Regions from separate parts of the Bradyrhizobium sp. ORS 86 genome, predicted to be linked through region 3. Evidence: predicted binding sites of a transcription regulator. Region 3 holds the regulator's gene; each other region holds the start of a gene.

Region 1 (4,188 bases), 2.4 Mb from region 3:
CCGAGGGACAGGATCGCGCGATCCTGATTCCGTGCCGTTCATAAGCCACATAGCGTATTCGTGCGAGCCGGGTCCGGCTCGCGCGTAGTCAACATGTCATGCGGACGGCCGCAGGACCGAAGCGTGAGCAGCCGGCGTCCTCAAAACAGCACGTCCCCGGCTCGATGCCGGGGACGTGCTCGTGCATGCCCAGCGACCGGGTCTCGAGCATCAATGCCCGAGATACGCCACGGCACCGTTGCTGGGGTTGAGGATCAGCTTGCGCGGATAGTCCTCGTCGCGACGGTCGAAGTCGAACATGTTGTCGATCGGACCTGCGATGGTGTCGAACGATCCGCCGGGCTGGATGCGCTCGCGGTTGAGCCAGTTGTCCTCGATGAAGCGCAGGACCGACGATTGATCCGTCAGCGTGTGATCGACGTAGTTGCGCTTGGCAAACGGCGAGATCACAAGCAGCGGTTGGCGGGTGCCGTAACCGCAGCGGCCCCAGGCCGGCTGGCCGAAGTTGCCGTTGAGCGGCTGGCTCGGAGTCTGGCGGCCCTGCTGGAAGCCGTTGCTGGTGTTGCAAACGCCGGGGCCGTTCAGCGTGTCGACGGTCGGGCTCGCCGAGGTGTTCACGATCGGGGGCATCTGGTGATCATACCAACCATCGGAGTCGTCGTAGGCGATGATGATGGCGGTATCTTCCCAATCGCGGCTCTGCTGCACCGCATTGATCACGCTGACGATGAAATTCTGCTCATCGAGCGGATCGGAATAGCCGGCATGCCCGTCCTGGTAGGCGGGGGCCTTCAGGAAGCTGACCGAAGGCAGGTTGTGGGCCTTGAGCGCAGCAAAGAAATCATTGCTGTCGTACTGGTGATTGGCGGGCTCCGGCGTCTTGGTCCCGGGGATGAAGCTGTGGCCGATGGCTTCGACCGAGCTTGGCCGGGTGTGTTGCGGATTCCGGGTCGAGGCGTAGTACTGGAACCAGGCGTGGTGCGGAATGTAGTCAGCCGACGTGAACGCAGGCGTGCCGGGCGCGGTCGGATCGGTCTCGCGCTGGCAACCGGTCGTCTTGTTGGCGTTGACGACGGTGAGGTCGAAGCCGCCCATGAATGCACCCCAGGTGATGCCCTTGTCGTTGAGCAAGTCACCGATATTGCGGCCGCCCAGCGTCACCTGGTCTCCGGTCGGATTGGAGCAGACGTCGCCGATCGGGTCGGCGTCGCCGATCAGGGTGATGTTGCTCGTCGTGTGGCTGGCGTCGCCGAAGGCTTCATGAGTTGTGTGCAGCAACGTGCCCGAGCCGTTGATCACATTCATCGTCGCCGAGAGACCGTTGGTCTGGCCCGAGATGAGATTCAGCGCGCCCGGCGTCGACGGACCGAATTGCGACGAGTAGCTGTTGTCGTTCATCGCGAAGTGCTGGGCGTAATTCCACAACGCTGTGACCGTGTTGCCGTCATAGTAGCCCATCACCAGCGCCTTGGTGCCGATGCCGGCCGGCGGCGGACCCGCGGTGCCGGTGAAGGCCGGGAAGCCGTCCATATGACCGTTGTTGTAGGCGCTCTCTTCGGGCGCTTCATTATGGCCTTGATCGGCCGTGAGCGCCTGTCCCGGTGCGAGGCGGAACGGATTGGAGGCGCCGGCGCCGTTCTGGACCTTGTTGTTGGGGGCAACCGGAGCGCTCGGATTACTGTTGGGATTATGAGCGAGCAGATCGACGCCCTTGAGCGCTGAAAAACCGTGATTGACGTCAAGCGGCGTCTTCAGGCCGTTGACCACCGGGGTGAACGGCTTTGCATGGAAAGGCGTTTCGCCCTGGCGGTTCTCCGCGTTCGGGTAGGTGCCGAAATAGTGGTCAAAGGAAACGTTTTCCTGAAAGATCACGACGAGGTGCTTGATCGGCGTCGCCGTATGCACGTGATGGTGGCCATCACGGTCGTGGTCGTGGTCGTGGCCGAAATTTGAGTTGTCAGAGCGGCCGTGGTCGTCTTCGGCAACAGCGCCCGCGCCCATCAGCGACAGCGCGAGAACAGAGACCAGTCCGAGCGTTTTGGACAAGTGCATTGGAGGTTTCTCCCTGTGGGTCCTCAAAGACAAATCGAAGGGGATTTCTGCGGCGATTTGCCCCAGCGCGCCGACTGTTTCAGAGCCCGACTACAGCAGGACGAAAAAAATATGACACGCCATTGAATGCTGGAGTGCCGTTGCTGCGCGGCTTCGGATTCCGCAGCAATGCGACGCTGGTCGCAAGCATGGCATCGCTCTTGCTGTTTGATTGACCTATCTGGCAACCCGCGAGGGGTTGCTTCACCATGAGGCAATCGTCATGAAGCAGCCGTCCGATTACGGAACGAAGAGTGCCTTATCGCTACAAGCGTTGATCGCGGACCTTAACTGGAGAATCCAGCTCCTCAGCTCCGACATCGCGGAAGAGGAGCAGCGTTCCCGCGTTCGCGATGAGACAAGCTGTACGTACCCTACGCTCGCGAAGCACCTCAGGGAGCGCAGAGCCAAACTGCTCTCGACCGTGGCCACGCTTGAGTCCCGGTTGCGGGCAACGATGCCCGCCGGATCGGCGGCGGCGTGACCTGGCCAATGCAACGCGGATCCTGATGAGAAGCGAAGACCGTCCAATGGCGGCCTTTCGCTCCCTGATCACGTCGTGCTTCCCACCAAGCCTGATCCATGCCCGGATGGCCGACCTTCGTCGAGCGATCGCTGGCTTCCCATTGATGTGCTGAATGGACACGGTTCCGCCGGTCGGGGCGACCGGTTCGGTCGCCCATTTAGCGCCGCGAGAGATGTCATCCGCGATGGGAACCCAAGCGTTGATCTGACAAGCCGTGCCCGAGCGAGGCAACCGGGTGACAGACCCCCGGCCGGGGCGTGTCGGGTCTGCTGCAAGTGCAGTTGACACGGGACGCCGGCCACTTTAATCACCTGATTAACTAATTAATCAACTAATTAAGGCTCGGCGCAAGCCCTGAGAATGAACGCATCGGCAAAGAAGCTGGTCTGACAAAGCCGCTCTCGGCCGCTTCGAGTCCGGTGTGGATGGAGCCCGTGAGAACCGGGTCTTCAACCAGGTGAAATCAAGGTCAAGCGGCGGGCTTGCACCAACCGGGATGGAATCCGTTCACGCGTACAAAAGTGGGACTGGGTTGTTTGGGAGCGTAAGCGATGGGACGTCGATCTGAGAAACTGATGGCGCACGACGGGTCTTCGACCGGCGCGGAAGACAGGCAAGTGATACAGGTCGTATCGCGCGCATTCGACATCTTGCGCTGTTTCGAAGGTCGAAGCATGCGCCTGGGCAATCGGGAAATCGCCGACCGATGCGGCCTTCCTCGGTCGACGGTCTCTCGCCTCATGTTGACCCTCACCCGGATCGGCCAACTGATCTACCTGCCGCAAGAGCAGAAATATGCTCTGGGCCCCCATGCCATCGCGCTCGGCACCTCGCTGTTTGCGGAAAGCTGCGACAAGGCGGTTTGTATCGAAGAGCAGGAGCTCCACGGCAGCGCGAGCGCCCATGTGGCGAGGGATCAACTCGCGCTTTGAGCATTTTGAAGATCAGCGCAGCGCTGGTCCAGCGTGGACCGACGCATCGTATGGTCAGAACCATCGTCACTACTCAATGAAACAATAACATTCGAAACCAAGGGGAACGTATGTCCGAAGCATACATCATTGACGCCGTTCGCACGCCACGAGGCATCGGCAAGCCGGGCAAGGGAGCGCTGTCGCATCTGCACCCGCAGCATTTGGCCGCGACGGTGCTCAAGGCGCTCAAGGATCGCAACAAGCTCGATACGTCGACGGTCGATGACATCATCTGGTCGACATCGACCCAGGAGGGCAAGCAGGGCGGTGATCTTGGACGGATGTCGGCACTTGCGGCCGGCTACGACATCAATGCCAGCGGGACGACGCTGGATCGCTTCTGCGGCGGCGGCATCACATCGGTGAACCTTGCGGCTGCTTCGGTGATGTCGGGAATGGAGGATTGCGTCATCGCGGGCGGCACCGAGATGATGAGCTATCAACAGACTCTGGCAGCGGAGCGGTCCAAGGCGGGACAGCCGGCGCGGATGATGGGCGCGGGCAACGCGGCGCTTGACGCCATTCACCCGCAGTCTCACCAGGGCGTATGCGGCGACGCCATTGCCACCCGCGAGGGCATCAGCCGGGAGGCCTGCG
Region 2 (4,188 bases), 3.2 Mb from region 3:
TGCACGGCCAATGCCAGCGCAGTGCGGGTCTGGTAGCTGTAGAGTGAGCGATGGCAGGCCGAGTTGAACCATAGCGCGCTGTGGCGCTGCCAGTTGGACAGGGTGTCCGGTGCCTCGCAGGCGCGCCCACCCTTGTAGCCGGCGCGGCTCGGCCGATAGTACTGCGCGCCCCCGAGATAGGAGCGGAAGCAGAAGCCGTCGTCGGACAGCGCGATCGCGCGGTCCGGATTGCCTTCGCCGGAGGCGATGCTGTCGCCGAGGCCGGCGATGAAGAAATCCCGCACCGCGATCTGGGTCGTGACCCGCTGATTTGCTTCGGAACCGCTCGCGACGTCGACGGTTGCGACCGTGGTCCGACCGTAGCGGACGCGCAGATTGACCGGCTCGGCGCAATCGAACGTCGAGGATTGCGGCCCGTCGCCATCGTCAAACGACCAGGCGCAGGTCGCGCCGACCGGGACCGGACCTGTGAGGCGGACGACGATCGCGTGGTCGATCGGCGTCAGGTAGCTTTCTTTGACGTTGTCGCGAGTGCAGGGCTCGTTGACGCGGCCTTGCAGGTCGATGCAGAGCCGGTTGACGGTGTTGCGCGCCCAGCCGCGGCCGTCGCTCTGCAATTCCAGCACCCGCTCCGAGTCCAATACGCTGCGTCCAAGCCCGCTCTCCACCTGGAGGCGGAAGTCACGTTCCTCGCGGAACAGGCGGAAGCGGTTGCGGACCTCCCAGGAAATCTGCAAGGGGGTGTCCTGCGCTTTCGCGGCCGATGCGATGACCGCAGATAGCGCGCTGCCGAGCAGCACCGTGCAGACCGTCAAACGAAACGAAAATCGAGCCAAAAAACCAGCCATGGCGCGTTTGACGTCAACGGTAAGGCAAAAATAAGAGAGCCGGGTTTGGGGGCGAAAAACCCCGTGGGGCGATAACGTCGCTGTTACCTTTTCAGCCGCCTGATCCGCTGCTGTCGGCTTTCGATCGGCTGCCGCACGGTCGCCGAAGCCGTGCAGGCTTGGCTAAGTCGCTTTCGTTCCTGCCAGGGCTGCACCACGTTGAGCCAAAACTCGCGCATGCCCATGATCGAGATCGAAATCCCGAACGGAATCAGGAAATAGAGGATGCGGAACACGACCAGCGTCGCCAGGAGCTGTTCCTTGCTGAATTCCGGCAGCGCCACTAGCATCGCAGCATCGAACACGCCGATCGAGCCCGGGGCGTGACTGGCGAACCCGAGCAGGGTGGCCAGGATGAACACGACGGCCAGCGAAACGAAGTCGATATAGGGCTCGGTCGGCATCAGCAGGTACATCGCGAGCGCACAGAAGCCGAGATCGACCACGCCGATGAGGACCTGCAGGAGCGTCAGCTTCGCCGACGGCAACACCACCTTCCAGCCGTTCTGGCCGAGTTCGCGGCGTTTGTCGCCGGTGAGCAGCCAGTAGAAATAGGCGGCGATGCCGGCGAGGCAGCCGATCGCGATCAGGCGGTTCATTGCAGGCGGCAGGAGGTCCATCGCCGATGCCGCGGCGGGGTGCCAGGCCATGCCGAAACCAAGCACGAACAGGTTGCCCAGCCAGAACGTCAGCCCCGACAGGAAGCAGATCTTGGCGACGTCGATCGCGGTCAGGCCGTAGTCGGAATAGATCCGGAACCGGATCGCGCCGCCTGTGAAGACGGTCGCGCCGATATTGTGGCCAATCGTGTAGCTGGTGAAACTCGATAGCGCTGCGATGCGGTAGGGGACGTGGTTCTTGCCGATCGTGCGGAGCGCGAAGAAGTCATAGAACGTCAGCGTGCAGAAGGCGCCGACGACGCACAGGGCCGCCAGCGCGATCCTGTGCGGCGCGATGTTGGTCAGCGCGGTGAGGATGATACCGGTATCGACGCCCTTCAGGGTCCGGACCAGCGTCGTGACCGCGAACACGATGATGAGCACACTCGCAGCGATCCCGAGCCGTTTCCAGCCGATCTTTTCCTTGAAGCCACGCCTGAGCGTGGTCAGCAGCCGATGCATTCATCCTCCCGGCGGGGGCGCAATTTCAGTGGGACCCGATCACGAACGGCGACGGGTGACGGGCAGACGCACCGTGCGCGATGACCCATAAGGCAAAACCGATGCGTTGTGCAGTCCTTGACAAGCCAAGCTTCGGCTCCCGTCGGTCGTCGTTGTCATATTGGCTACATATGATCTCGTCTTGTGGAATGTGAGTCGCAGGTAAGGCATTTGCCGCGATCGGTTCACCGCACGTTCCGGTGTTCCGGCGGTTTCCTCCACATTTTTTGCACATTTGCCGCCGCTGCTGGCCTGCCGTCCCAATTCGTGAATGGACGATATGCATGAGAGGCAGGGGATACCGCACCCCCGGCGTCGTTTACCAGGACAATAAGTTGGCCCGCAGGCCGCGTATCCGACGATCGGAGGGGCCGGCCGAGCCGTGCAGGGCCGATATCGCGCCAGTCCGTTGGTCAGTTGGTCTATTGAGGCAAAACGACGCGCGGCGTGAAGCGCGCGCCGCTTGGTCGCGGCCATCATACTTCGATCAAAAGCGAAGTGTCCTGTCGAAACGGACGGCTATGTGTTGCATTGGTAGCCAGAGATCGAGGTGAGCCATGCAACGCATATCCCTGAAAGCCGGGTCCGTGCCGGATCGACCCGCAGCCTCCCGTCCGCAACCGACCAGGCTTGCGGCGACACTGACGCTTGCCGCAATGAGCCTCGGCTACGGTGTCGTGCAGCTCGACGTCACCATCGTCAACACCGCACTCAACGCCATCGGCACCTCGCTCGGTGGCGGCGTTGCCGGACTGCAATGGGTGGTGAGCGCCTACACGGTCGCCTTCGCGGCCTTCATCCTGACCGCGGGTGCGCTCGGCGACCGCCTCGGCGCCAAGCGCATCTTCATGGCCGGGTTCGCGCTCTTCACCGCGGCCTCGGTTGGCTGCGCGGCGGCACCAAATGCCGCGACGCTGATCGCGGCGCGCTGCGTGCAAGGGCTGGCCGCGGCCATCCTGGTGCCGAACTCGCTCGCGCTGCTTCGCCATGCCTATGCGGACGAGAAGGCGCGCGGACGTGCTGTCGGCATCTGGGCCGCAGGCGCGAGCCTCGCACTGACGGCCGGCCCGCTCGTCGGTGGTGGCTTGATCGCGCTGGTCGGTTGGCGCGCGATCTTCCTGGTCAATTTGCCGATCGGCCTTGCAGGCTTATGGCTCGCCTGGCGCTATGCCGACGAAACCACGCGCCATTCGGAGCACGAGCTCGACCTGCCGGGCCAGCTCGCCGCGGTGGCTGCCCTCGGCACGCTGGCCGGCGCGCTCATCGAAGGCGGCGCGCTGGGTTGGAGCAATCCATTCGTGGTGGCGGGCTTCGTCGTGGCGGCGTTCTTCGCGGTGCTGTTCGTCTGGCGCGAGTCGCGCGCGACCCAGCCGATGTTGCCGCTGTCGCTGTTCGAGGAGCGGATGTTCGCCGCGACCTCGCTGGTCGGCCTGCTCGTCAATATCGCCTTCTACGGCCTGATCTTCGTGATGAGCCTTTACTTTCAGCAGGTCAACGGTCTGTCGGCGCTCCAGACCGGCCTTGCCTTCGTGCCGATGCTGGGCGCGGTCCTGCCGGTCAATCTGATTGCGCCACGCGTTGCCGAACGGATCGGCGCGGTTGCGACCATCGCGCTCGGCACCGCGCTGGGCGCGGCCGGCTGCCTCGCGATGCTCGGCATCGATCGCGACACCAGCTATCTGGCGATCTGCCTGCAACTGATCGCGATGAGCGCCGGGCTGGGCCTTCTGGTGCCGCCGCTGACATCCGCGCTGCTCGGCAGCGTCGAGCCGAAGCGCTCGGGCATTGCGGCCGGCGTGCTGAATGCCACGCGGCAAACCGGCAGCGTGCTCGGTGTCGCTCTATTCGGCTCGCTGATTGGCCGCTCCTCGGCCTTCATCGCCGGGCTGCATGCGTCGCTCCTCATCTCGGCCGGCGTGCTGCTGGCTGCGGGCGCGATGATTTGGACCGGCACATCATCACAAGCACGGCAATGACCGAAGCCAGTGATTGCGCCGCGGCGGACCCGCATCTAACGTTACCTGGTCGGCGACTGCCGCCGGCGGGGGGCCGATCAAGTGCTTGCTCCAATCGACCGTCGCCTCTTCTTGAGCCGCGCCGTCGCGCTCGGCGTTTCGCTCCCATTCGCCAACCGGATCGGC
Region 3 (4,188 bases):
GCGCATCCTAGGTGCCGAAAGGGCCGCAAAATGACCGAGCTTTCCGTTTCGATGACTGCCGCGAGCCACGTCCCCCAGGTGCCGCTTCCAGAGGCGCCGCCGAAAGTGACGGTGCGCAACCTCAACTTCTATTACGGCGAGCACCACGCGCTGAAGAACATCAACCTGACGCTCGGTACCAACCGCGTCACGGCGTTCATCGGCCCGTCGGGCTGCGGCAAGTCGACCCTGCTGCGCATCTTCAACCGGATGTATGATCTCTATCCGGGTCAGCGCGCCGTCGGCCAGTTGATGCTGGACCAGACCAACATCCTCGACCCCAAGCTCGACCTCAACCTGTTGCGCGCGCGGGTCGGCATGGTGTTCCAGAAACCGACGCCGTTCCCGATGACGATCTATGAGAACATCGCCTTCGGCATCCGCCTCTATGAGAAGATCTCGAAGTCCGAGATGGACGACCGGGTCGAAAAGGCGCTGCGCGGCGGCGCGCTGTGGAACGAGGTCAAGGACAAGCTGAACGCCTCGGGCCTCTCGCTGTCCGGCGGCCAGCAGCAGCGCCTGTGCATCGCGCGCACCGTCGCGGTGCGACCCGAGGTGATCCTGTTCGACGAGCCGTGCTCGGCGCTCGATCCGATCTCGACCGCCAAGGTCGAGGAGCTGATCCAGGAACTGTCCGAGGACTACACGATCGCGATCGTTACCCACAACATGCAGCAGGCGGCGCGCGTCTCCGACAAGACCGCCTTCATGTATCTTGGCGAACTGATCGAGTTCGACGACACCAACAAGATCTTCACCTCGCCGAGTGATCGACGCACCCAGGACTACATCACCGGCCGGTTCGGCTGAGGAGACAAGCGATGGTTTCTGAACATACCGCCAAGGCATTCGACAGCGACCTGCAGGAACTCACCCGCCTGGTCGCCGAGATGGGCGGCCTCGTCGAGCGCATGATCACCGAGTCCGTCGATGCGCTGATCCGCCGCGACGTCGCGCTCGGCAAGCGCGTCGTCGCCGCCGACGTCGAGATCGACAGCCTGCAGCGCATCATCGAGGAGCGCGCGGTGCTGACGATTGCGCGCCGCCAGCCGATGGCGATCGACCTGCGCGAGATCGTCAGCGCAATGCGGGTGGCGACCGACCTCGAACGGATCGGCGACCTTGCCAAGAACATGGGCAAGCGGGTCGCGGCGCTGGAGAGCGATTTCCAGCCGCTGAAGCTGATCCGCGGCCTGGAGCACATGACCGACTTGGTGCTGTCGCAAGTCAAGTCGGTGCTCGACGCCTACGCCGCACACGATTTGCCGGCCGCGATGGCGGTCTGGAAGGGCGACGAGGAGGTCGACGCGATCTGCACCTCGCTGTTCCGCGAGTTGCTCACCTACATGATGGAGGATCCGCGCAACATCTCGTTCTGCATCCATCTGATGTTCTGTGCCAAGAACATCGAGCGGATCGGCGACCATGCCACCAACATCGCCGAAACCGTGTTCTACATGATCGAAGGCCAGCAGATCACCGACAAGCGCCCGAAGGGTGACATGACCACCTTTGCCACCACAGTGCCGGGCAACGGCTAGCTGAAGGTGCTGGTTCGCGTTCGGGCAACGGATCAACACAGAGAAAGACCATAGACCGATGAGCGCACGCATTCTGGTAGTCGAAGACGAGGAAGCGCTGACGACGTTGTTGCGCTACAACCTCGACGCGGAAGGCTACGACGTCGAGACGGTCGGGCGCGGCGACGATGCCGACACAAGGCTGAAGGAGCGTGTTCCCGATCTCGTGGTGCTTGACTGGATGCTGCCCGGCCTCTCCGGCATCGAGCTGTGCCGCCGCCTGCGGGCGCGACCCGAGACCAAGCAGCTTCCGATCATCATGCTGACGGCGCGCGGCGAGGAGAGCGAGCGGGTGCGAGGCCTCGCCACCGGCGCCGACGATTACATCGTCAAGCCGTTCTCGGTGCCGGAGCTGCTGGCGCGCGTGAGGGGCCTGTTGCGCCGCGCGAGCCCTGAGCGGCTCGCGACCGTGCTGACTTACGGCGATATCGAGCTCGACCGCGAGAAGCGTCGCGTCGCGCGCTCCGGCCGGCCGATCGATCTCGGGCCTACCGAGTATCGCCTGCTCGAGTTCTTCCTCGAGCATCCCGGCCGCGTGTTCAGCCGCGAGCAACTCCTCGACAGCGTCTGGGGCCGCGACATCTATATCGACGAGCGGACTGTCGACGTGCACATCGGCCGCTTGCGCAAGCTGCTCAATCCCGGCCGCGAGCAGGATCCGATCCGCACCGTGCGCGGTGCCGGCTATGCGCTCGACGACCGCTTCGCCAAGGCGGAGCCGCAGCCGTAAGGCGCGGCAGCAAATAACCACAGCGTCGTCCCGGCAAAAGCCGCGACCCATAACCCCGAATGCAAATTGTTGCGCGAAGTTGGAACGACGAGTCCCGTTCACAACACAAGCCGCAGCGTATGGGGCCCGGCCTGCGGCAGGACGACGCTGGTGACGTAGAGGTGGTCCCTTCACAAAAAAATCCCCGCTTGCGCGGGGATTTTGTTTCCACGGCCTATGCTACTCACCGGGTCGGCGGCTTGTTGGCGGGCCTGCGCCGGTCGGCAGCCGGCTGGTAGGCGATGCGCGAGTGGTGCGCGCAATAGGGCAGGCCGGTGAGCGCCTTGCCGCCGCAGAAGAAGAATTCGGGGCTCGAGGGGTCGCCGACTGGCCAGTGGCAGGTCGCCTCGTTCAGCTCGAGCAGCGACAGCCGTTGGCTCATCGGCACCACATTGTCGTAGGCGACCGGATCCGGCTCCAGCTCGACCTCGAAGGCGTGGGCGAGCGCGGTGTTGCCGCGCGAGACCGGACGCGCCACCCGCATCATGTGTTGGGCGGGACGGGCCTTGCGCTGTCGCGGGGCAGCGGTGGAAGGGGCCTTGGCACGGCCGGACAGGCCAAGCCGATGCACTTTGCCGATCACGGCGTTTCGCGTCACATTGCCGAGTTCCGCCGCAATCTGGCTGGCCGACAGGCCCGCCTCCCAGAGCTTCTTGAGCTGCTCGACGCGATCATCGGACCAGGTCAATACCGTCATCGCATTCTTCCCTTCGCCTTGCGCCGGCCAGTCATCGGAGCGGCGCTGCGAGCCAAATCTGACAAATATCCCTGCGGTCAGAATCCCTTAGCCCTCGCCGGACGCGGTTTTGCGCCCGAACGTGTACGCAGAACGAAAGCTACTTAGAGGGTCCAGTACTGCCGCACGAGATGTCGTATCCGACAGTCCAAACGCTACAATATGGCGTGACTCTGGCGCAAGAGTCCGCGGCAGCGCGTCCACATGTTCCGACACTTATGCATTGCAATGAGGCTTTTCCACCTCACCGGAATGCTCCGGATTGCGCGCGTTTCGCACTGCAGGAAGGCCACTTCGTAGCGATTGACAGAGACTGCCCGCAGCATACAATGCCCGCCACGTGCCGCCCGAAAAGGCGGCACGTTTTGTTTTCCGAAGCTGGCCGTTGCTGCGCTGGCGTCAAGGCACGCGGCAATTGTCGGCCTCAAACCCGTCAGTGATTGCCATGACCAACAGCGCCACGTCGCATCTGCTTCCCGTCTTCGCCAGGGTCGATCTCGGCTTCGAGCGCGGTGAGGGCGCTTGGCTCATCGCAACCAACGGCGACCGCTATCTCGATTTCACCTCGGGCGTCGCGGTGAACGCGCTCGGGCATGCGCATCCGCATCTGGTCAGGGCGCTCCAGGAACAGGCGACCAAGCTCTGGCACATGTCGAACCTGTTCAAGAGCCCGGACGGCGAGGCGCTCGCCGCGCGGCTCTGCGAGCAGAGCTTTGCCGACTACGTATTCTTCTGCAATTCCGGCGCGGAAGCGACGGAAGGCGTGATCAAGCTGGTTCGCCATTATCACTTCTCCAAGGGACATCCCGAGCGCTACCGCATCGTCACCTTCGAAGGCGCGTTCCACGGTCGCACGCTCGGAACGCTCGCCGCCACCGGTTCCGCCAAATATCTGGAGGGCTTCGGTCCGCCGATGGACGGCTTCGACCAGGTTCCGCACGGCGACATCGAGGCCGTGAAGAAGGCGATCGGACCGCACACCGCCGGCATCCTGATCGAGCCGGTGCAGGGCGAGGGCGGCGTGCGCTCGGCCCCGCAAGCCTTCTTCAAGGCGCTGCGCCAGC

Evidence for each region. Region 3 encodes PhoB, which activates phosphate uptake and scavenging genes when phosphate is short. Its sites were predicted from a motif close to TGTCATNNANCTGTCAT; they were not measured.
Region 1: P6U25_RS23250 (phospholipase C) is a predicted target of PhoB. The motif match lies at 2,153-2,169, and genes of this name have one in related genera.
Region 2: P6U25_RS12810 (YbhN family protein) is a predicted target of PhoB. The motif match lies at 2,162-2,178, and genes of this name have one in related genera.

What each region holds. Positions count from the first base shown of each region.
Region 1 is NZ_CP120699.1:4,976,645-4,980,832, reverse strand. Features, by position in the region: gene P6U25_RS23250 (phospholipase C) at 211-2,052, opposite strand; partial or broken gene P6U25_RS23245 (helix-turn-helix domain-containing protein) at 3,169-3,453, shown strand; gene P6U25_RS23240 (acetyl-CoA C-acetyltransferase) at 3,660-4,188, shown strand, end outside.
Region 2 is NZ_CP120699.1:2,856,869-2,861,056, forward strand. Features, by position in the region: gene P6U25_RS12805 (hypothetical protein) at 1-848, opposite strand, end outside; gene P6U25_RS12810 (YbhN family protein) at 932-2,008, opposite strand; gene P6U25_RS12815 (MFS transporter) at 2,605-4,023, shown strand; gene P6U25_RS12820 (S9 family peptidase) at 4,105-4,188, shown strand, end outside.
Region 3 is NZ_CP120699.1:7,338,132-7,342,319, reverse strand. Features, by position in the region: gene pstA (phosphate ABC transporter permease PstA) at 1-34, shown strand, start outside; gene pstB (phosphate ABC transporter ATP-binding protein PstB) at 31-849, shown strand; gene phoU (phosphate signaling complex protein PhoU) at 861-1,580, shown strand; gene phoB (phosphate regulon transcriptional regulator PhoB) at 1,639-2,349, shown strand; gene P6U25_RS33955 (GcrA family cell cycle regulator) at 2,573-3,085, opposite strand; gene P6U25_RS33950 (aspartate aminotransferase family protein) at 3,570-4,188, shown strand, end outside.